Regions from separate parts of the Pontibacillus salicampi genome, predicted to be linked through region 2. Evidence: riboswitches for the same ligand, from Rfam matches in the RefSeq annotation. Region 2 holds a riboswitch; each other region holds the start of a gene.
What was found. Region 2 has a riboswitch for S-adenosylmethionine ahead of msrA (peptide-methionine (S)-S-oxide reductase MsrA). Riboswitches for the same ligand answer to the same signal wherever they lie in the genome.
Positions count from the first base shown of each region.

Region 1: it holds a riboswitch for S-adenosylmethionine, as region 2 does, so the genes downstream of both, ACFFGV_RS03690 (assimilatory sulfite reductase (NADPH) flavoprotein subunit) here and msrA (peptide-methionine (S)-S-oxide reductase MsrA) in region 2, are expected to answer to the same signal.
Region 3: it holds a riboswitch for S-adenosylmethionine, as region 2 does, so the genes downstream of both, ACFFGV_RS04465 (O-acetylhomoserine aminocarboxypropyltransferase/cysteine synthase family protein) here and msrA (peptide-methionine (S)-S-oxide reductase MsrA) in region 2, are expected to answer to the same signal.

Region 1 is NZ_JBHLTP010000003.1:443,705-451,194, forward strand. Features, by position in the region: gene ACFFGV_RS03670 (DUF6773 family protein) at 1-378, shown strand, start outside; gene ACFFGV_RS03675 (helix-turn-helix transcriptional regulator) at 387-581, shown strand; gene ACFFGV_RS03680 (hypothetical protein) at 751-1,140, shown strand; gene ACFFGV_RS03685 (cell wall-binding repeat-containing protein) at 1,364-4,690, shown strand; SAM riboswitch class I at 4,842-4,958, shown strand; gene ACFFGV_RS03690 (assimilatory sulfite reductase (NADPH) flavoprotein subunit) at 5,182-6,990, shown strand; gene cysI (assimilatory sulfite reductase (NADPH) hemoprotein subunit) at 7,017-7,490, shown strand, end outside.
Region 2 is NZ_JBHLTP010000005.1:38,969-46,458, forward strand. Features, by position in the region: gene ACFFGV_RS08260 (WG repeat-containing protein) at 1-1,637, opposite strand, end outside; gene ACFFGV_RS08265 (CDGSH iron-sulfur domain-containing protein) at 1,794-1,982, shown strand; gene ACFFGV_RS08270 (hypothetical protein) at 2,027-2,305, opposite strand; gene ACFFGV_RS08275 (AIM24 family protein) at 2,382-3,080, opposite strand; gene ACFFGV_RS08280 (DUF2188 domain-containing protein) at 3,183-3,638, opposite strand; gene ACFFGV_RS08285 (thioredoxin family protein) at 3,839-4,165, opposite strand; gene msrA (peptide-methionine (S)-S-oxide reductase MsrA) at 4,291-4,761, opposite strand; SAM riboswitch class I at 4,882-5,001, opposite strand; gene ACFFGV_RS08295 (RidA family protein) at 5,351-5,731, shown strand; gene ACFFGV_RS08300 (excisionase family DNA-binding protein) at 5,828-6,058, opposite strand; gene ACFFGV_RS08305 (C45 family autoproteolytic acyltransferase/hydrolase) at 6,074-7,126, opposite strand; gene ACFFGV_RS08310 (ABC transporter permease) at 7,340-7,490, opposite strand, start outside.
Region 3 is NZ_JBHLTP010000003.1:595,068-602,557, reverse strand. Features, by position in the region: gene ACFFGV_RS04485 (hypothetical protein) at 1-68, shown strand, start outside; gene ACFFGV_RS04480 (M3 family metallopeptidase) at 339-2,132, opposite strand; gene ACFFGV_RS04475 (DUF421 domain-containing protein) at 2,313-3,026, opposite strand; gene ACFFGV_RS04470 (thiol-disulfide oxidoreductase DCC family protein) at 3,303-3,698, opposite strand; SAM riboswitch class I at 3,879-3,988, shown strand; gene ACFFGV_RS04465 (O-acetylhomoserine aminocarboxypropyltransferase/cysteine synthase family protein) at 4,106-5,809, shown strand; gene ACFFGV_RS04460 (homoserine dehydrogenase) at 5,888-6,868, shown strand; gene ACFFGV_RS04455 (cytochrome c biogenesis CcdA family protein) at 7,296-7,490, shown strand, end outside.

The sequences.
Region 1 (7,490 bases), on a different contig from region 2:
ACGGAAATAATTATCCTAGCTGCAAGTAGTGTGTACTATTTGGTGAGGTCGGCAATGCTAGGGATATTGTCAGATGAGGTAGAATTACATGATAGGACAAATAAGCTGAATATGAATACGAAGACCGTCATATTCAGTGTTTTCATAGGGGTATTCCTTGCGTTAGTGTTTGCAACAACGAATTCCATCCTATTTTCAGATACTAGATCGGAATTGGTGTACTATTTCTTAATTGTGTTCTTTGGAACTTTAGCTTTTTATCTTCCTGTAATGTTTTTAATAATAGTATTACCATACGGTTTAGCTAAACGAAAAAGTGATGCGGTAAATACGAGTGCTACAGAAGAGCAGGATGACGATATAGAGCATAAGCGGTGATGGATAAAATGAAAAATAAAAAATTGAAAATGGCTCGAGTAGAACATGATTTATCACAGCAGCAGCTGGCAGAGAAGGTGGGAGTTTCTAGACAAACCATTGGATTAATTGAAGTGGGGAAATACAATCCTACCTTGCAGCTGTGTCTTTCTATTTGTAAGACGTTAAATAAGACATTGGATGACCTATTTTGGGATGAGTAATGAATAGGGAAGCGGCCTATGAGACAAAAGGCTGCTTTTTTGTTTATAAACGGTTTGGGACTAGTCATTACAAGCTTGTTTCGATAAGATGATGGTTAATGGAAATAGTTACTATTAGTCGATTTCCTATAATTACTTTATCCATTTTACACTGAAGGTGGGAATACATATGAAATTTAAAATCATCAGTAGTATGTTAGGGATTATAGCAGTTTGTTCCATTTCAAGCTGGGTATGGGACTATCCATGGCTTCATTTTATTTCTCTAGGTGCTACTATTGTTGGAATTTGTACCATGCAATGGGAGGAAATTAGAAAGCTGCGAATATGGCAAGTAGGGGCGATCTTACTTATCTTTATGGCTGGTGTAGCAATTACCACGGCTGGGGTTATGGGTGTGAATGGCCTCATTGCTACAATGATTCCTTTTGAATGGCTGACATGGCTTTTGTCGATGATTTGGACTATCTTGTTTTTGTTAGGGATTACAGTACTTTTGAATAAAGTGGTTAAAAGTATTGTTTATAAAAGAAAATGGAGCCAAAAAGTGCCTTCCTGACCTATTTTATTCAACTTAATGAATAGGTGTATAGTGAATAGTAATATATATCCATTTCTAAGTCTGTGATGTAGTGCTTAGGAATGGATTTCTTTTTTTCTTTAATTTATTGATTATTTCGACAATTTTTTTCAACGAATTCTATTATACTTATTTCGTGCTCCGAAATAGTTGGAAGGAGGGAAGAATAGGAGCTATAAAATACCGGAGGTGGATGTATTTGATGAATAGAAAGTATGCTAGTGTCGGGCTTATTTTCGTATTAATGTTAGCTGCGCTATTCCCTTATGGACCTTCTTCAAAGCTTACTGCTAGTACGACTAAGTCGGAAAAAATCGTGGAAGAGAAGGCGGACCTGGTTCGTATTCATTTGGAGGATCGGGATGAGCTTGACAAGTTAATAGCAACTGGGGCAGATGTGATGGAACATTTACATGAACATGGGGATGGCTATGAAATGGATGTATTAGTTACTCCATCACAGCTTAAAGACTTACAAGAGCAAGGGTTTGAAACCACCACGGTCACTACGAAAGAAGAGATAAATAAAATTAAGAAGGAAAGAGAGCAGGCTGCGGAAAAGGAAGCCGAATTACTTTCTACTGTTGACCGTGTAGATGTTATTCGAGCAGATTATTTTACAAATCAAGATGGGTCATTTCTATACGTCGAGGCGAAAACTAGTGCAGGTGATGCTGCCAGTGTTGCTTTAACTGGCTCTTGGGATAAAGGTGCTGGCACAAAAATAGGTGACGGAGGAAGTGCCACGCTGTCGAGAAAATCAGATGAAAATACGTATATGTATCATTCTTTTCTAGTACCTGTTGACTATAGACCAGATAAGGTGAAAATATCCAGTAATCTTGGTGGCTTTTCCACTCATGAAGTGAATAATTGGCTTGGAGATGGAAAGCCAGTGAAGGATGATCACTATGCCACCGGATTTATTGACCACTATATGACTCCTACTGAAATAACTAATCGAATGGAACAATTAGCAAGAGAGTTCCCTAAGTTGGCTGAGATTATTGAGATGCCATATAAAACAAATGGGTATCGGAGGCATAGTCAAGCTATTCTTGGTGAGCAAACAGACACTGCCGTTGTGGTAACATCCAAATCCTACGGGCATGAAGGTGGAAATGATATTAAAGTGACTCACCAAGCTTCTGAAAAAGCGGATGCTCCGTTATCTATACAGGTTAACAGTAATCACATCATAGTTAACCTTGCAACTGATAAGGATGGAAAGGCAATTAGCACAGCTAATGATGTAGTAAAGGGAATAAATGAGAATGCCAGCGATTTAGTAGAAGCTTCTACATATCGCGACAATGAAGGAAAAGGGATCGCTGAAGAGGTGGAGTCTACACTAACAGATAGCTTAAGTGCTCCTGATGAAGTAACCCATGACCCTTATCTGGTTAAAGCTATTAGAATAGGAAAACAGCGGGATGGTTCAAAGGTTGGCGTTTTAGCCTATTCCCAAGAACACGCTAGAGAATGGGTTACTCCCCTCGTGAGTATTGAGACAGCGGAGCGATTACTAAGAAACTATCAGCATGATAAAGATACACAAGAATTACTAGATAACCTTGATATTTTCATTGTTCCGACCGTAAATCCTGACGGAGGACATTACAGTTTCTATGACTATAATTGGCAGCGGAAGAACATGACTAATTATTGTAAAGACGGCACCTATACAGATCCTAATGCTAGAAATTATTGGGGTGTAGATTTAAATCGTAATCACCCAGTTGGGTCTGTATATGACGGATATGCAGGTGCTTCTACTGATTGTACAAGCTATGGGTTTGCTGGCCCAGAAGAGCTTTCGGAACCGGAGGCACAAAACCTTGATTGGCTCGCTAATCAATACGACAACATAAAATTTGCTATGAACATACACAGCTATGGTGGTTATTTTATGTGGCCGCCAGGAGCATACAAGCCGGAAACTAGAGAAACGCTTCCACGTCCTACCGCTGGGGAAGAAGCTTATTTCTGGTCTGCATCCAGACATATTTTAGAAGAGATTCAGAAGCACCGAGGAACCGTCATTCTTCCAAGCAGAACAGGTCCGATACCTGATGTATTATATTCTGCGGCAGGAAACTCCGCAGATAACCTTTGGTATGATAAAGGAATTTACACGTGGAATTTTGAAGTTGGTGCGGATTTATGGAACGCAGAGGAAAACAAATGGGAACTAGTAGGATTCCAGCCGGAATTTGCAGAAGGATATGAAGAGGCGATGGAATTCTCAAATGGGCTAATCGGATTAATGGAAGTTGCAAATAAGTATGGGGAGGATAAGGAGGGCCCTACTTCTAACATGCTCCCAGGCAGCGGGAGATATAAGGGAGCTGTAGAGGTCAGCTTTGAAACAAGCGAACCTGCGACCGTCTTTTACACGATGGATGGCTCGAAGCCGACATTGGAATCGAAAGCGATTCAAGTAGATGGAATTAGAGGAGATGCAGAAACTTTAACTATAACAGAATCTACGATGATCAATTGGTTCTCTGTAGATGCTAGCGGTAATATAGAGAGGGGGTATGATCCACAGAAGGACGAGCAAGGATATCATACTTCCAAAGTTCAAATTGTTAGCAATGACCACAAAGTGGAAGTGGAGGAGCTAGCAGGTTCTAATAGGGTAGAGACGGCAGTGGAGATATCGAAGGACCTTTATCCAAAAGGATTTGCAAAGGATAAGCAGCTCAAAACGGTTGTACTTTCTACATCAAGCGATTTTGCAGATGCATTGTCAGCGGGTCCACTGGCAGCTCAATATGGAAACGCACCGCTCTTACTAACGGATAAGCAATTAAACAAAGAAGTGATGAACGAACTGCAAAGACTTAAGGCAGAAGAGGTTATCATTGTTGGAGGACCAGGAGCAGTGAGCCCTGCTATAGAAACGGCTTTAACTCAACAGTCCTATAGTGTGACAAGAATTCATGGGGATAATCGATATGAAACAAATGAGGCAATTGTAGATGCATTAGATGAGGTAAACGGAGTGTTTGTTGCGTCAGGAGAAAAATATGCAGATGCACTCTCTGCTGCCCCTATCGCTGCAGCGGATGATTGGGCAATCCTATTAACCAAGCAAGAGAAGGTATCTAATGAAGCATTGAATTACCTAGCAGATAAGCAAGTAGTGGTTACGGGTGGAACAGGTGTTATTGATAATAAGGTGTATGACAAAATTCATAAACAAAATGGAGATAAACTGGTGCAGAGAATTGCTGGAGCCGATCGCTACGGTACGCTAGTGAAGCTTCTTCAACAGTTCAGAGCAGATACACCAGCGGATACAGTCGTTGTTGCAACGGGTAAGAATTTTCCGGATGCGTTAACTGCTTCTTCTCTAGCGGTCTCTTCCAAAGCGCCTTTGGTGCTTATTAAAAATCAAGTTACGGAAGAAATGGCCCACTTCTTAACAGAGTTTGGTGATCAGACAGTAGTAGACCATGTGAAGGTTTCAGGCGGTATAGTGAAAAAGCATGCAGTGAAAAAAGTTGTGAATCTATTAGACTAGAACGAAAGGGGAAGAGAGCTGGCTGAAGCAGTCTGCTCTCTTCTTTTCTTTTATTTTATGAGAGGAATTTTATCATAATATATTGACATTTCTTAAAATTAGGCATAAGATTTTCAGTAATCCATATTATTTAACAAAGTTAATATATGTTTTCTTATCTCGAGAGGTGGAGGGACTGGCCCGGTGAAGCCTCGGCAACGGGTCATTTTTATGAAGAAGGATACTGTGCCAATTCCAGCAGGTGCCATCGTACTTGTAAAGATAAGAAGAGCTGTGAATACATAAAAATGTTCCCCTCTCTTCTTGCTTTAGGTAGAGAGGTATTTTTGTTTTGGAAATGAAATAGCAGTAGGTAATCCTGTGTGTGGAAGCACAGGTTGCTTTTAACTTAAAAAACCAACTAAACTGCTTGGATTAGGGTGTTTTGAGAAGAATAATGAGGTTACCAATGGAAAAGCTTAGTGAAATTATGAATCTGAGAGGTGAGTATGGTGGCATTTCAAGTATCAAATAGTCCTTTTACGAAAGAGCAGGCGGATCTATTAAATCAACTTGTTCCTTCATTAAATGAAAAACAAAAATTATGGCTCAGCGGATACCTTGCAGTTACCGAGGTTCCAGCCGAAGGTGAAGCGGTGGGGTCAGAGGAAGCAAATAATCAGGCATCTGCTGTACCGTTACGGGAGGTAACCATTTTATATGGCTCTCAAACAGGTAATGCTCAGGCGCTGGCAGAGGATTTTGGTAATAGACTACAAGGTAAGGATGTTCCTGTAACTGTCTCCTCCATGGATGAAATGAAACCGAAAAATGTGAAAAAGGTACAGGATCTTCTTATTATTACTAGTACCCATGGGGATGGCGATCCCCCGGATAATGCATTATCATTTTATGAATTTCTGCGTGGAAAGAGAGCGCCTCAATTAGAAGACGTGCGTTTCTCTGTCTTGTCACTTGGTGATAGCTCTTATGAATTTTTTTGTCAGACCGGAATTGATTTTGATCAAACATTAGAGGCGTTAGGCGGAGAACGTCTCGCAGAACGAGTCGATTGTGATTTAGATTTTGATGAGCCCGCTGAAGCTTGGTTCTCCTCCGTACTTTCTGTTGTAGAGGCACCTTCATCTGCATCAATAGAGGAGCCAGATGAGGCAAAACCACTACAAGACGAGGCTGTACATTCTCGAGGTAACCCATATCATGCTGAAATACTAGAAAATATTTATTTAAATGGGCGGGGCTCTAACAAGGAAACTCGTCACCTTGAGTTAGATTTGGAAGGTTCAGGGATTACTTATGAACCAGGAGATGCAGTTGGTATCTTCCCTGAAAATGATCCGATATTAGTTCAAACATTAATAGATGTAATGGAGTGGGATGCAGAGCAGCCTGTTCCAGTCGATAAAGAAGGAAGTACGAAACCTCTTCACTATGCATTGACAAAGGTTTATGAAATCACTAGTGTAACGAAACCTGTATTAAGGAAGATGGTGGAGTTTACAGAGCATGAACAACTGCAATCCCTGTTACAAGAGGAGCAAAACGAAGAGCTGAAAACCTACATGTATGGCAGGGACCTTATCGATGTACTTAAAGATTTTGGTCCATGGACACTAACGCCTACAGACTTCGTGAACCTATTGAGGAAAATACCACCAAGGTTATACTCTATTGCTAGCAGTGGTGCTGCAAATCCGGATGAAGTTCATCTAACCATTGGGGCCCTTAGGTATGATGCTCACGGCAGAGCTAGAAGCGGCGTTTGCTCTGTCCAGTGTGCAGAGCGCTCAGAGCCAGGTGATTCTCTGCCAATATTTGTACAGAAAAATCCGAATTTTAAGCTTCCAACTCAAGACGCACCAGTTATAATGATTGGCGCAGGCACAGGTGTTGCTCCATATCGAGCATTCCTTGAGGAGCTGGAAGAAAAAGAATCCGCTTCAGAGACTTGGTTATTCTTTGGAGAGCAGCATTTTGTTTCCGACTTCCTCTATCAGATTGAATGGCAGAAATGGTTAAAGGATGGAGTCTTATCACGAATGGACGTAGCCTTTTCCAGAGATACAGAAGAGAAAGTGTATGTGCAGCACAGAATACTTGAAAAAAGTAAGGACGTATATCAATGGCTCTTGAACGGGGCACATGTATATGTTTGTGGAGATGAAACATACATGGCTAAAGACGTACACAAAGCATTGCGAACAGTATTAGAACAAGAAGGGAACATGAGTGAAGAAGAAGCAGAAGAGTATCTCACCACGCTTAGAAAAGATAAACGCTATCAACGTGACGTGTACTAAGATTCTAACTTGAAAGGAGTAGTATGATGTCTACAGATAAGAAGCATACAGAGCACGGCCCTCCTAGTGCAATGGAGCACATTAAAACAGAAAGTAATTATTTACGTGGAACGCTTGAGGAAAGCTTTGCGGACAGAATTACGGCCAGTATTCCGGACGAAGATACAAAAATATTAAAATTCCACGGAAGCTACATGCAAGATGATCGAGATGTGAGAAATGAGCGAAAGCAGAAAAAACTAGAACCAGCCTACCAATTTATGATACGAGTTCGAACTCCAGGCGGAGTTGCGACACCGGAGCAGTGGCTTGTTATGGACGATATCGCTAACAGATATGGAAATGAAACATTAAAATTAACAACACGTCAAGCCTTTCAAACCCATGGTATTTTGAAGTGGAATATGAAAAATACGCTTCAGCAAATGAATGCAGCTCTTATGGATAGTATTGCTGCCTGTGGAGATGTTAACCGAAACGTTATGTGTAACCCTAATCCA
Region 2 (7,490 bases):
AACGTAACAAATCCTGCTGCATAGGGTGCAATGTCGTAGGGAGGATAGTATAGAAACAGCTCCCTTTCATTTACATAAAAAGGTTGATTAGGAGCTACACCTTTATAACTTCCGGGAAAAATATAATCGTACTGCTCGTCATGTTGAATGTCCTTCCCAACTAGCTCACTTAACACCTTCACATAGTCACTATTCTCTTTAAATAAATCCTTCAGCTCGAAAAAGGTACCATCTGTTAAATGGATGTTGGTATAGGTTCTTGTAGGCATGGGGTGCGCTGCGCCAAAATAGTATTTTGATCCATTTAATTGGAGGACGAGTATCTCCTGTTGGAAGAATTCAATTTCAAAATCCCCATAAAAACTATAATCCAGTTGTTCCTCTGGTGGAATAGGCTTCACCTGGGATATTTCTCTTAGCGTTTCATTTACCCGTTGCTGGGCTTTCGTATCCTCCATCCCTCTTACTACAGGGTAATAAACCAGATAGTCTGGGTTAGGCTTATATTTCCATTGGAGCACTCGATATTGATGATTGAGCCTTATCGTTTTATTGGGGCGCCATATTAATTTTCCTTCCCGGTTAACATAGAATAGTTGATAATCAATGGTGGCTCTGATTAAGCTGCCCTCCAAAACCATAGCTCCCTGGCCTGGCAATATTGGCATATGCTGAGCGATCTTCCCTTTTTTATTTAAGAAGAAAGTATTCTCTCTGTCGTGAGCTGAGGCAAATCCTTTCTCATATGGCTGCACACTCTCATATCGAAAATCGCTTAAATATTCCCCGTCTGCTTTAACAATTGCATATGTGGATCCAAGATACGGTTCGGAAGGTTTTTTCGCTTTTCCTACTGCAAACCTATTCTCTTTCATCGGGACGATATCGTTAAATTCGGGCTCTATAACCATATTCCCTTTTCGATCAATTACACCATAATAATAAAGATAGTCGTCTATTCTATTAATGATTGCCCTTTGCTCATAAAAGCGTTGTGCCCCATCAAACTGAGGCTCTACTACTATTCTTCCCTTCTCGTTAATGTACCCATACTTTCCTCCAGAGTCACGCTGGAAAGCTAGAAGTCCATCGCCTCTTGCTCCGACGTAGGGATATAGATAAGAATAAAGTACACTGCCGTTCCGGTTTATCAAAGCAAAATCATTTTCCCTCACCTTCACCAATGCTTTTTTTTCTTGAAAATCATCTGCAGACAAATAAATCGGACGGAGGGCTTCCTGTCCTTGTCTATCTAAATATCCGTACCTAACTCCACTTTCTGTGTCTTTATTAAACACAGCCATTCCATTCTCATACCGGCCAATGTATGGATAGGGCGTAGAAGTAAGGAGGGTACCTTCTTCATTAATCACCCATGTTCCTTTGGAATTAGAAGCAGATGCACGTTCTTCGCTAAAGGATGAAATATAATCATATTGTGGCTTTACGATGAAAGAGCCGGTTGTATCCAATACTCCATAAAGTCCATCCACCTCTACGATAGCTAACCCATTCTTCTGAAAATCACGTGCCTGATTAAATTGAGGATCAATTACGAATAACCCTTTAACATTAATATATCCCCATTTCTCTCCTGTGACAGTTTGCATCGCTGCTGGATATAGCTTTTGATGCATATCAGTCTCCTTCTTTCCTTAGGCATTTTACCTATAGTATATGAGCGATACATCCATAATGTGCTTCCATTTAACAGAAACAGACAAGAAGGAACGCTTAAAACCAGAAGTAAGACGGCCTATCCATTCATATACATTACAAAGGAGGGAAAAGAGATGGCTACCATACAAGTAAAGGATAACGGCCCCTTATTTATTTCTGGGGATTTTAAGGTGGTCGACGCAGAAGGACATTCATTTACAACTAAAAAATTATGCTCTTTATGCAGATGTGGATTATCGGATAAGAAGCCCTTCTGTGATGGATCCCATAAAGGTCAATTCCAAGATGAAGCTCGAGCTTAAAATGGAGCACAAAAAAACCTGGCGCTGCTTCGCCAGGTTTTTATCTAGGATACTTCTACACTACGGAATAATAATCCCACCTTAGAAGCCACCCCTTCAATATATACTTCCGCTTCAGAGGGAATCGTCACGGAGCCCTTCCATTGCAATTCCCTCCCGTTTAAGTGTTTAGAGCGATGAGATGCAAACACCCATAACACCTTTTCCCCTTTAATAAAGGCTGTCCATAACCATTCTTCCTCAATGGTAGAACTAATGCCAATCAAGGTATGGCTCGCTCTTCTGTTTTGGCTTTTCTCAATGGACTTCAACTGATGTATCAACTTCATCCACTCCCATGTAGCTTTTAGGAGCAGTATGCACAGTTTCCTTCCCTCTTATCCATTGAACAATAGCAGATTAAGAGGAACTGCTTTGAGAATAAACAACCTCTTCAAACGGCTGGACGATTACAAAGCCCTCTCCAGAAAATTTCATTTGAATGGATTCTCCGCTGCCACGTCCAATAAATGTTTTAAAGGAAACATCCGTTTTAAATTCTGGTTCAAGATGTCCAGACCATGCTACCGTAGCATTAGGGTCGGTAATAACAGGCTGATCTGGTGTAACCAGTAGGGTAACAGGTTCATAGTGTGTCGTTATTGCAACCATACCACGACCCTCTAGCTGCACGTTAAACAAACCTCCAGACATCATACCGGCCACTTTTTTCATTAAGTGGATGTCCCAATCTAAACCTGGCTCAAAGGCTAACAAATCATTACCGTTTACCGTAATTTTCTCGTTATCCAAATCAAGGATAGTAATCTTCTTACCCTGATCTGCTACATACAATTTCCCGTTACCCGTCGCTTTCATCAAAGAGCTGCCTTCTCCTGATACAGCCTTTTTGAACATTCTGCCTAGGCCATGCTCCATTATACCTTCTCTCTCAAACTTAATATCTCCAGTATATGAAATCATCGACCCTGTCTTAGCCCAAACTTGATCGGATAAATTGATTTCAAGCATCCGAGGTGTTTCTAGTTGAAAATAGTCATTAGCTGATTCATCCTGTTTCGTCTGATTAATAAATTCCTGTATAGAATAATTTCCCATGCTTCTCTCCCCTTTATATGCTTATCCTTCTAATCTTCTACACTTAATGAAAAAGTCCTGTACGTGAACAGGACCCTTCTATTAATGCTTCTATCTAGTTGTTTAATACGATGTAGTCTCCTGAATAGTTCCATCTTTTTTATGGATAACGACTTGTGTACCTTTATTGGACGCAATGTCTTTCGCCCTGTTTATCGCATCCGCTTTGTTGGAAAATGTAGCTGCAGGCTTTTTTGCTTCAGCAGCCTGCACAGCCCACCCATTTTCGTGACTTACTACGTGCTCCCCTTTATCGAGCAGCTCTGGTCGATTCTCATACTGCTGATCTTCAGGATCCCTCTGCTTTAAAGAGGTGTCAGGCTTGTGTCTCATTTCCTCAATTTCATCTTGAGAAGCGTTGTCAAACCATTCCTTCGCTTGTTCCGTTGCGATAGGAATAGCTCTCCCTTCCTCGTAACCCTCATCCAGCATAGCATTAGCAATTTCAATAGTTTTTTTTCGAACTGGCAAATCCAAATTCTTTAAGGAACTAGGATAATTCTCTGTATCCCAAGGCATAACGACCCTCCGTGAACTTTTTTTCTTCTATATTCTTTTCCTTTTTTTAACTCCTCCAAACCTTATGATGCTGCTCCTTGACTTATAACAAATACCAAAGGAAGCGCCTATCGCTTTAGAATCCGTTGATATTCTATAATGTGCCTTTCACAGACGCTCAAAAAAACCCTGACTCTTCGTGTAAGAGAGTCAGGGTTGAGTTAAAGGTTTAATGCACTTGTAAGCCGCTCTAATTGATGGTCTAATTCATCTATTGGAACGAAGCGTGCTTTTCGGAACATTTCCTTTCCATTAACGGAAACGATTAGTACTGGAACAGTGAAAATCTCGTACTCTCCTGCAATGTCAGGAATGTGTTCTGCGTCTACATGTAAGGATTGTACGGAAGAATACTCTAAAAGTAATGCTTCTACTTGCGGTAGAAGGGAGTGACAGACAGAACAGTTAGGTCTTGATATATAAAGAAGAGATATCTCTTCAGATTGAACAAAGGAACGCACTTCTTCTATTGAATTGGCATGTTGCATCGTATCCACACCTTGCACTTTAGATTTGCTCCTATTATACCAATTTACATGGTGCTACGCTTCTTTTTCGCTTACCCCCGTTGGTATTATAAAGCTTAAAATATAATGTGAGGAGGACCCTCACATTATATCCCACAGGAAACAGACCCGTGTTTCTGGAGATATTTCTGATGATATTCTTCTGCGTCATAGAATGGCGCAGCTTTTTTAATTTGTGTTGCTATTGGCAGCTTATATATACCTTTGTCTGACCATTCCTGAATTTTCTCTTCAGCTACTTGCCTTTGCTCATCATCCAAGAAGAAAATAACGGAACGATATTGCGTGCCAACATCTTCTCCCTGACGATTAATTTGGGTAGGGTCGTGGACCTCGAAGAACTGGTCTACTAGGGAAGCATAGCTGATCACAGAAGGATCAAACTCTACCTTTGTAGTTTCCGCATGTCCGGTAACTCCACTTTTCACTAGCTCGTAGGATGGGTTTTCCACTGTACCTCCGGAATATCCTACTCGGGTTGCCGTAACTCCGGTTAACCGTTCAAAAAAAGCCTCTACACCCCAAAAACACCCTGCTCCAAAATATGCTGTTGCCATCTTCATCTCTTCCTTTCTGTATAACGGAAACTTCTTGTTTCAAAGAGATCGACGAGTTTTTTAATGCAAAAAACCCCTCTCTTTATCCAAGAAAGGGGTCGTAAGTTTATCTGTACGATCCTCTCATCTCCCAAGGCTCTCACCTTGCAGGAATTGGCACCGTTTCGGTTAAGACACATAGTCTTAAAGAATGGTTGCCGGGCATCAAAGGGCCAGTCCCTCCGCCTCTCTGGATAAGAAGTTATGCGTTATGAATATTTTTGTTAATCAATATAATACACTCATTTGGTAGCGAAGTAAAGGATTTTAACTTACTTCTTCCAGTATATGAATGCAGCTGCATTAGCATGCTTAAAACAAACATATATAAAGCCTGCCATCCCGACAGGTGGTTAAGTTCCCGCAGTCGTATAAAACGATTTGGGATGGCATTACACATAAACTATCACATTCTGAGTAAAAAGAAAAATAAATCTACCCAGCCCCATGAAATTTGTTATTTTTCGAATATTACTCATTCTCAATCCTTTAGAATGTGTTATCCTAGCACTATCTTATACAAATAATGATAAAAAGGAGCAATGCCCTTATGTTTAACACAATCTCCACTGACAAAGCACCCGCAGCAATCGGACCTTATTCTCAGGCCGTTGATCTTGGTAATCTTTTATTCATTTCTGGCCAAATTCCTTTAGATCCTAATACGCAGGCATTTGTTTCAAGTGATGTGAGAGAGCAAGCAGAGCAAGTCATGAAAAATGTTGGCGCGATATTAAGTGAAGCTGGTTTAGACTACAAGCACATCGCAAAAGCCAATATTTATTTAGCAAATATGGAGGATTTCCAAGCAGTAAATGAAGTGTACGCTAGCTTCTTAAGTGAACCATACCCTGCTAGAGCAGCTATCGAGGTAAGCGCATTACCAAAAGGTGCAAAAGTAGAGATAGAAGCTATTGCTGTGAAAGAATAGTGCGTTGCGTAAATTATTATTGCAATGAAGACATTTTGCCAGCTGAAAATCTTTTTAAGTGCTTGTAGAACAACCGGTTATGTTCTACAAGCTTTTTTAATCTTCATCCTTAACGTCCATATCCTCAGGAATGGGTTCATTAAGGTATTCTTGTATTTGCTTCCGATAGCGTTCGATTTGTTCAAAATACTGCTGAAACTGGTCTTTATAAATAAGATATTGCGTTCCGTCATGCAGGGCTCGAATACGTCCCTTAAACACCATTTTTTCTACGTATTCTTCGGGAAGCTCTAAATATTCTGCTGTTTCTTGAATGGTTAAATACATGGAAACATTCTCCCTCTACTTTGCATTTTTGTCCATATGTGGAAATGGAAGATCGGTATCCACTGAGCCAGTAATGAACTTGTCTTCAACATTCAAGCCTTCCAGCCAGGCTTTGAAATCAAATACTATCGGCTCTTTGTCTCCGCCCAGAGCAAACCACACCTTTCCCTCCTTCGGGAAATAAGCAGCTGTATGAATGGTTCCTGCCCAGTTTTGATATTCATCTGAGAATACACCTCTGTCAGAATCATTCAACAGGCGAAATGCCTCATAAGCTGAAGGTTTATGCTGTCTTGCCGCCTCCATTGTTTCCAGCCGGCGATACGAATCGACGAGATAATTTCGATTTTCTTCCTTCATATGCTCGAAATGGTTAGTGCACGTATTAGATTCCCTAACCTTTACGCCCCTTGGTGTCGTTTCAATCACATATGTTTTTCCGCTACGGTCCAATACGATATAACTAAAGGAATGGCGGTGAGGTATCTCCTTCAGCATTGATATCGCTTCCTCTACATCCGCACACGATTCTAGAATCAAACGGCCAATCATACAGCAAATAAACCCGATTCCAGGTTTTTTACGATGCATAAAATTATATCCAAGCGCAAGCCCCTTCTCGTTCATTCCATCCATTCGCCCTGTAATCCGTTGGGAAGGACCAATTATAGCATAGCCTTGGTCCGTTGGCTGAAATAATACGTATCGCCCTTCGTATGTTTTCGGCTGATAATCGTAATTACGAACCATGTAATCGTCCCCAGTTAAAATAGAGCACCCTGATTTCACATAGTCTAGTCGATAGCCTCCAAATTCCATCATTACTCGCTCCATGCTCCATCCTAGCGCATCTCTTATCCCGATTAGCTCCTCCCAAACACCAGGAGCGAAACGGGTGATAGCATCTTTTACTTCCTCTTCCTCTACTGAAAATCTAGGCTTACGAAGCTTCCATTGCTTTTCTCGATTTTGTACTGTTAACGAATTCCGCATTTCTTCCCCTTGCCTTACCCCAAAATCATAATGGGATCCGCGAAATTGTATTATGTCACTATATATGTCCTTCATGCTCTACCCCTTAATCTTCTTGTTTGTTGTTCCTTTCCAGAATAACCGATTACTTCTCTGTCACGCAAAGCCCTGAAGTCCTGGAGGATGTTTAGGATTTTGTCTCTTTACCATTCAAAAAGTCACAGTTCATGAACTGTGACTTTTATAACCATTTCATGCGGATCATACCTATCCAGAAGTAAAAATCCTATTGTCTTCATAATTCTGCTATTAAGTACTCATACGAGTCATTTTGGAATACCTGTATAGTCCGAACAATGATACAAGTAGGTAGCCTGCCAAAATAGCGCATCCTCCTAACACTAGGTCTTGGTTTTCATATCCCATGGAAGCATCGAAGTATTGAATACTAAAACGATAA
Region 3 (7,490 bases), on a different contig from region 2:
TATGGAGCCTGTTATGCTTAGGTATTCTTTCATCAGGAATTGCTGTCTATTTTCATGTCCACTCCTAAGAAAACAGGTGTGTGCTTTAATCATACCACCTGCTCGGTAAACAAATAATAAATGTTACCATTCTATTTCTAGTAAACCCACATGGTTGATTTTTTCTTTATTTTGGAGGGGTTCTAGTTCATCTGTTGAACAAAGAATCCCTCCCCCCTTCTGACAGGTGTGAATTCATCGTATCTTCCGACTTAGTTAGTGTTCATTATTCCAAATTTCCAGCAACAACTCCATCTATCTTTGAAATGAATAGGTTTTATGAAAAAAAAGGGCCTTGTCTATGGAGATGTGTTATATACTTGTTCACTTATATGTATAAAATCTTGCACATCCTGAATACATCGTTGCATTCCATTCTCCCAGAAGCTTTCTTGTGTTATGTCCGCACCTAAATGCTTCATAGCCAACTCTTCTACAGACATCCGACCAGAATCTTCGAGTAAAGCGACATATTTCGACTCAAACTCTTCTCCTTCCTGCTCTCCTTCAGCATAAATCCCCATTGCAAATAAATATCCAAATGTATAAGGGAAATTATAGAAGGGTGCCTCCGTTTTAAAGTAATGAGGTATAGTAGCCCATGCATAAGGAGAGAGATGGTCTATGGAACCGAGATAGCCTTTATTGAAAGACTCCTCCATAATTGTGTTCAAGCGACGGGTTGGAATGTATCCTTGTTTTCTTTCTTCATATAGTTTCGACTCAAATAAATACCTAGAGTGGATTTCCATAAAATTCATGACGCTTCGCTTTAGCTTCTCTTCTAATAAGAAGAGCTGCTGTTCTTTGGAAGCTGCCTCCTGATAGGCGGCACGCAGCATTATCATCTCTGTATAGGTAGAAGCTGTCTCTGCTAGAGTCATAGGATAATCTCTTAATACGGGTGATACGTTGTTAAGGGCCTCATTGTGAAACGCATGACCTAACTCATGGGCAAGCACTAGCACATCTGTCATTTGTCCACCATATGTCATACAAACTCTCGATTGTCCTGATAATGGAAAGGCTGCACAAAAAGCATACGCCGATTTGTTAGGACGGTCTTCTGCCTCCACCCAATGTTGCTGGAACGCTTTTTTAGCGAAGTTAGACATTTTTGTTCCATACCTCTCTAGGTTATACAAAACAAAATCCACACCTTGATCATAATCATAGGAGGCTACTTCCTTATTAATGGGGGCCCAAAAGTCATACGCCTTCATAGTTTGATTGCCAAATAATTTAGCTCTATGAGATAAGTAATCTATAAAGGGTTGTTTGTTGCGCTCAATGACGTCCCACATCACCTGAAGCGTTTCCTTCTTTATACGGTTATTGGTAAGAGCTTCGTCGAACGGCGTGTCTATCGCTCTTAATTCACACAAGCGGGTCCTAACTCCAGCAATTCGGTTTAGAATGGAGGAAAAGATATTAGATTTATCTTCGAATGCATGATGTAATTGTTGAAAAGAATGTACCCGAACATCCTTCATCATGTGGGAGCGTAAATTTCTAGTTTGGGCAATGGTTAGCTTTCTGTTCTCTTTGCCTATCACCATGTAAATAGTCATATCGTTTACTGTTTGATGATATAGGTCTTCCCAGCAGTAGTACCCATCCTCTAATAGAAATTCTACTCTTTCGCCCAATGCTCTACCGGCCTTATCTCGCCATTCTTCTAAAATAAATTGGTAATGTGGTAACTGGTCCAGGATACGTTTCCAGACCGGTTCCTCTAATTTGAATAGAAGCTTGTACAATCTGTCCGCTTGTGATTGAAAATCTAAGCGAAGGCTAGAAACAGCTTCCTTCCATTGTGGTGTTTCCTCTTCTTGTGTGTTTTCTGCTCGTTTACAGGTTAAGAGAGAACTAATCTCTGCTAGACTATCTTTTATTTCTTCTAAGGTGTGAATAGTGTGTTCCAAGGTATTTACCTCAGGAGTTGCTGTAATTTCTAATTGTTCCACCAGCTTCTTTAATTCTTCCATTTGCTCGCCAATTACCTGAATGGGAATAGGAAGCTCAGACAAATCCGAACCTATATTCCATTTGCTATATATTTTCCACGTTTTTGAATATTTATGTTCACTCATATCTATTCCTCCCGTTCGAGTTTATTTATTTTACTCAGAGTAACAGAACACAAGTGCTCTCACCAGAACCATTTGCATTACTAGTGTATTTAGAACGATCGGGTTACAAAAAAATGCTTAGCCAGCGTGTTGGCTAAGCGGAACTTATATATGTATAAGTGTGGAACTCAAATTGCATACTTAGTGTTTATAAGGAGGCACATGATCCATGCGTGACTGTTTCTTGGACATAATTAACTCCCCCTTAGAGTTAACTGCTGCGTAGAAAATAGATGATATGCTATGTTCCCCGACTGTATTAAGCTTGTCAATCAGCCACGTCTCTGTTTTATTTACTTCCTGCAGTAAATCATATTGTATCTTCCCATCGAGAATAACCGGAATTTCGTAATTATCACCAGATGTATAAATGGACATATCCTCCCGAATGACACTTTCTTTAGCAGGATATAATTTCACACTAAGCCTTCCATTCGCCTCTATAATGGCAAGTTCCACATCCTTTGTATGAAATACGTCCTTCTCTCTCAGCATTTGTAGAATATTATCAATCGAGTACTGGATACGCTGCATATTCTCCATAAGGAAGGTTCCCTTATACATTACTACTGTAGGCTCGAAAGTAAGTAACTTCCCAACCTTTTGATGTTTCAATTTCAACCTTATAATAAGCTTCTGTAATATCGCTATCGCAATCATTGCAACTATGGTGTGAATATGATCTATACTCGGGTCTGCTATATCGGCACCAACTACAGCTCCCAAAACAAGCACTACAAGAAAATCAAATACCGGAAGTTCTCCTATAGAGCGTTTACCCATATATAGACCTATTACAAGCATAAAAGGAAGAATCGTTACAATACGCAGGATAACCTTTATACTATCCATCATAATATCCACGTAAATGCACCTCTTGTATGTGTATAGTGTTATACCTATCATTGCCAAAGATGATGACATTCCATACTTCTCTTTTATTCCTTGGTGATTAGATAAAATACACCATAATGGCTGTGTGCTCTCTTGAATCAAGTAGATATAGTGATTAAGAAGCCTTTTCCTTTCTATTCTCCTAAGAAGGAGATAAATGACATCCCTTGTCGTCAGCAATCCTTCTAATGTAGCATTCCTATTCACTTTTGGAGGACCAGTGAATTTATTTCGTATTTAATCCAAAAATCTTTTCCGAACCGAAGGAGATGGTAGTGTACATTCGGATTTCTTCCCAAACCATTTATATCGGTTCCTTGCTAGCAAGTCATACATTTTATTCCGAATAAAAGGAGGCACTGCTATTAATATATATAAAAGCTTCCATAAGCCTGACATTTCTTTCAAAATCCTTAAACTAGCAGTAGATTTAGTATAAACGTGATTCTTTTCCAATAAGATAATGCTGTCTGTTTGTTTATCCACCTCGTACTCATCTACTAAACGTTGCCCTTCCTCTCCTTGCAGTGAAGCAAAGTAGAATTGTTCCTTTTTATCTCGCTTTATAATAAATTGAACAGCTCCATCACAGAAATTGCACACTCCATCGAATAGAATAATTTTTTGTTTCACTTCATTTCCCCTCCCTAGCGCTATTTCCTATATTGTACCAAACAGACTTACTTTGTGAAACAATGAACATAATTACAGTTTTAAATTTTCGAATAAGTCAATTAATTGTGTTGACGAAATACTGACCTATCGTTTATACTTTTGAGTAGTAAATGACTAAATGCTAACTGACAATTTAATCTCTTATCAAGAGCGGCAGAGGGACTAGGCCCTGTGAAGCCCGGCAACCTTTCAACATCGTTTGAAAAGGTGCTACATCCTACAGGTCATGCGGATCTGGAAGATAAGAGGAGGACGGTACATATAAACCCTCTTCTTATGAAGAGGGTTTTTTCTATTATCCCCTCTTTTCCCTTACCTGTCAGGCAATTTCCCTAGACATCATCTAATCAAGGAGGAATTGTACCATGACACTACCATTTCATACGTATCGTTTAGAAACACTTAGCCTACATGGAGGCCAAACCCCTGATAAAGAAGCAGGTGCAAGAGCTGTACCTATTTATCAAACTACATCATACGTATTTAACGACACAGACCATGCCCAAAATTTATTTGCACTTAGTGAACCTGGTAATATTTATACAAGAATTAATAACCCTACTGTAGACGCATTCGAGCAGCGAATCGCACTATTAGAAGATGGGATAGCTGCGGTAGCTACTTCTTCCGGAATGGCTGCTATTACATTATCCATACTAAATCTTGCTCAGGCGGGAGACGAAATCGTCGCCTCCACCAACTTATACGGTGGAACCTATAATCTATTTGCTGTCACATTACCAAAATACGGCATTCATGTAACATTTGTAGATGGTACTGACCCTGAGAAATTTAACGAAGCCATTACGTCTAAAACCAAAGCTGTGTTTGCTGAGGTCATTGGGAACCCGAGCTTAGATGTCCTAGATCTTGAAGCAATAGCAGATGTTGCTCATGCTCATCACATACCACTGATTGTGGATAGCACCTTTGCTACCCCTCACATTTGTAAGCCCATCAGCTGGGGAGCTGATATTGTTGTTCACTCTGCAACGAAATGGCTCGGAGGACACGGTAATTCTATTGGTGGAGTTGTTGTGGATAGTGGCCGATTCAATTGGAATCAAGATAAATTCCCAGGGTTTACCGAACCTGATGAGAGTTATCATGGTCTTCGTTATGGAATCGATGCCGGACCAGCAGCATTCGCTATTAAGTTAAGGGTTCAGCTGCTACGTGATATTGGAGCGTGCTTAAGTCCAACCAATGCCTTTTATTTACTGCAAGGGCTCGAAACATTACCGCTTCGAGTGGAACGACATGTACAAAACGCGGAGCAAATTGCTACTTATCTCGAAAATCATCCAGGTGTGGAATGGGTATCCTACCCTGGATTAAGCAATCATCCCTCTTACGAATTAGCTAGCAAATATTTGCATAATGGGTTTGGTTCAATGATTGTATTCGGTATTAAAGGTGGCCGGAATGAAGGTAGAGAGGTTATAGATAATATCAAACTGTGGTCTCATGTGGCTAACGTAGGCGATGCCAAATCTCTTATCATTCACCCAGCAACTACTACCCATCAGCAATTGAATGAGGAAGATTTAAAGAAATCAGGAGTAACAGAGGATTTAATCCGTTTATCCGTTGGACTAGAAGCTGTAGAAGATTTGATTGCAGATTTAGAGCATGCGATATATCAGGCGACAGGATTCCAATATAGCAGTGCAGCACAACCAGCAGCTGTAGAAACCATCCTCACTTCTTCTCTTTATCGAGATGAAAATGAGGCTAGACCAAAAGTAATTACTGTATATGGAGCCGATCGTACAAGTAAACCTGAAGAATTTTCCAAATTAGAAAGACTAGGGTTTCAGTTGCTGTTTGACAGCGAGGCACAGGTAGAGCATACCGATATTGTGTATGCTTTGAGCAGCACGGGAGTTGAAAAAGCCATCTCACAATTCCCAAGTGCTACCGTTTTTATCACACAGCATATTATAGATGAGGATATAAAGGATAAGTTAGACCATTACTCCATTTCCTACTTAGAAACGGACAGTGTCTATCGTCTTGCACAGTCCATTCGAACTACGAACAATAACCGTGAAACGACTAAAGTATAACTGATGCACAAAGAGAGCGCCGTTAAACGGATGGCTCTCTTTGTCACCTTAGATGATACGGAAGAAAGGAAGATGTAGATGACGATTAAGGTCGCAATACTAGGATTTGGAACAGTTGGAGAGGGTGTATGGGAAACACTTCATACCCACCATGAATATATACAAAAGAAATTAAGTACGCCAATTGAAATTACGAGCATTCTTGTCAAGGACTCTAATAAGAAACGAAACCTCCCCGATTCTGTACAAGTGACAACAGACATTGAAGAAGTCTTTCAACAGCCTGTAGACGTTGTCCTGGAAGCCATTGTTGGAAAACAGCCTGCCTATCAGTATGTAACACGAGCTATTGAGCACGGAGCACACGTGATAACGGCAAACAAGGAGATGTTTGCCCATTACGGTCCACACCTCCTTGAACTGGCTAAAGAGCATAATGTATGGATTGGGTACGAAGCAACAACAGCTGGTGGCACCCCGGTTATTCGAACCATTGATCAGATGCTGCAAGTAAATCAAATAAAGAGTATCCAAGGTATCGTAAACGGAACATCCAACTATATTCTGACACAGATGACCAAGCACCAAAATTCTTTTGAAGATGCTCTCCTGGCAGCCCAGCAAAAAGGCTACGCAGAAGCTGACCCAAGCAATGACGTCGATGGCTATGATGCATTCTATAAAGCTATGATTCTAAGTCAGCTTGCCTATCAGGATCAACCAAACTGGGATGAAGTTTATTTGGAAGGAATACGTACTATTTCCAGTCAAGATATTGATAAGGCGACTATACAAGGGCAAAAGTGGAAGCACGTGGCTACCATTGAATTACGCCACGGAGCACCAAGAGCATCCATCCAGCCCATGCAGCTAAATGAGGACCATCCCCTCTACAACATAGATGGGGTAGAAAACGCGCTCTCTATCCAGACTGACCTGCTTGGCTCCATAACATTATCAGGACCAGGTGCAGGAAAACTCCCAACGGCGAGTGCCATGATCGAAGATTTACTATACGTTTTCCAAAAAGAGCGTCAGCAGGAAGCTCAATATGTGTAGAAGAAGCTATTTCATATGTTTCAAACATATAAAACAAAGCCTCATAAACGGCTGTCATTGCCGTAATGAGGCTTTGTTTTTGCTTTGAAGAGCGAATAATATACTTATGAAGCACTCGCGTTAACCCGAACCAGCTTAATTTGATCACTGAACTGAAACAAATTAGAGCTCGGATTGTTTGATCCTCTTCATATGTAATAATGTAATAATATGGATAGTTCTGTTAAACTAATAGTCAATATTCCGAAAAACAAAGATATAGTATCCCCTATTAGTAAAAACCATAAAACAACTATTAGCAGTAAGCTTCTCATCCACTGCTTTTGCAACAGCTTCATCTCTATACCTCTATTTTTTATATGTTACTATCGTTTTAGGGTTGTTATAATTAGAATAATATGTAAATAATATTAGCTGGGGGTAGATTATGGAATTAAGCATTTGGTTAGCATTCGGAGCAGGTATTTTATCCTTTGTTTCCCCTTGCGTTCTCCCCTTGTATCCGTCTTTTATCTCTTATATTTCGGGAGTGTCAGTAGGACAGCTCTCTGACAGAGCATCTTTGCCGCGCAAAGCACAGAGATCTATTACTATCCATACCATTTTATTCGTAGTAGGACTT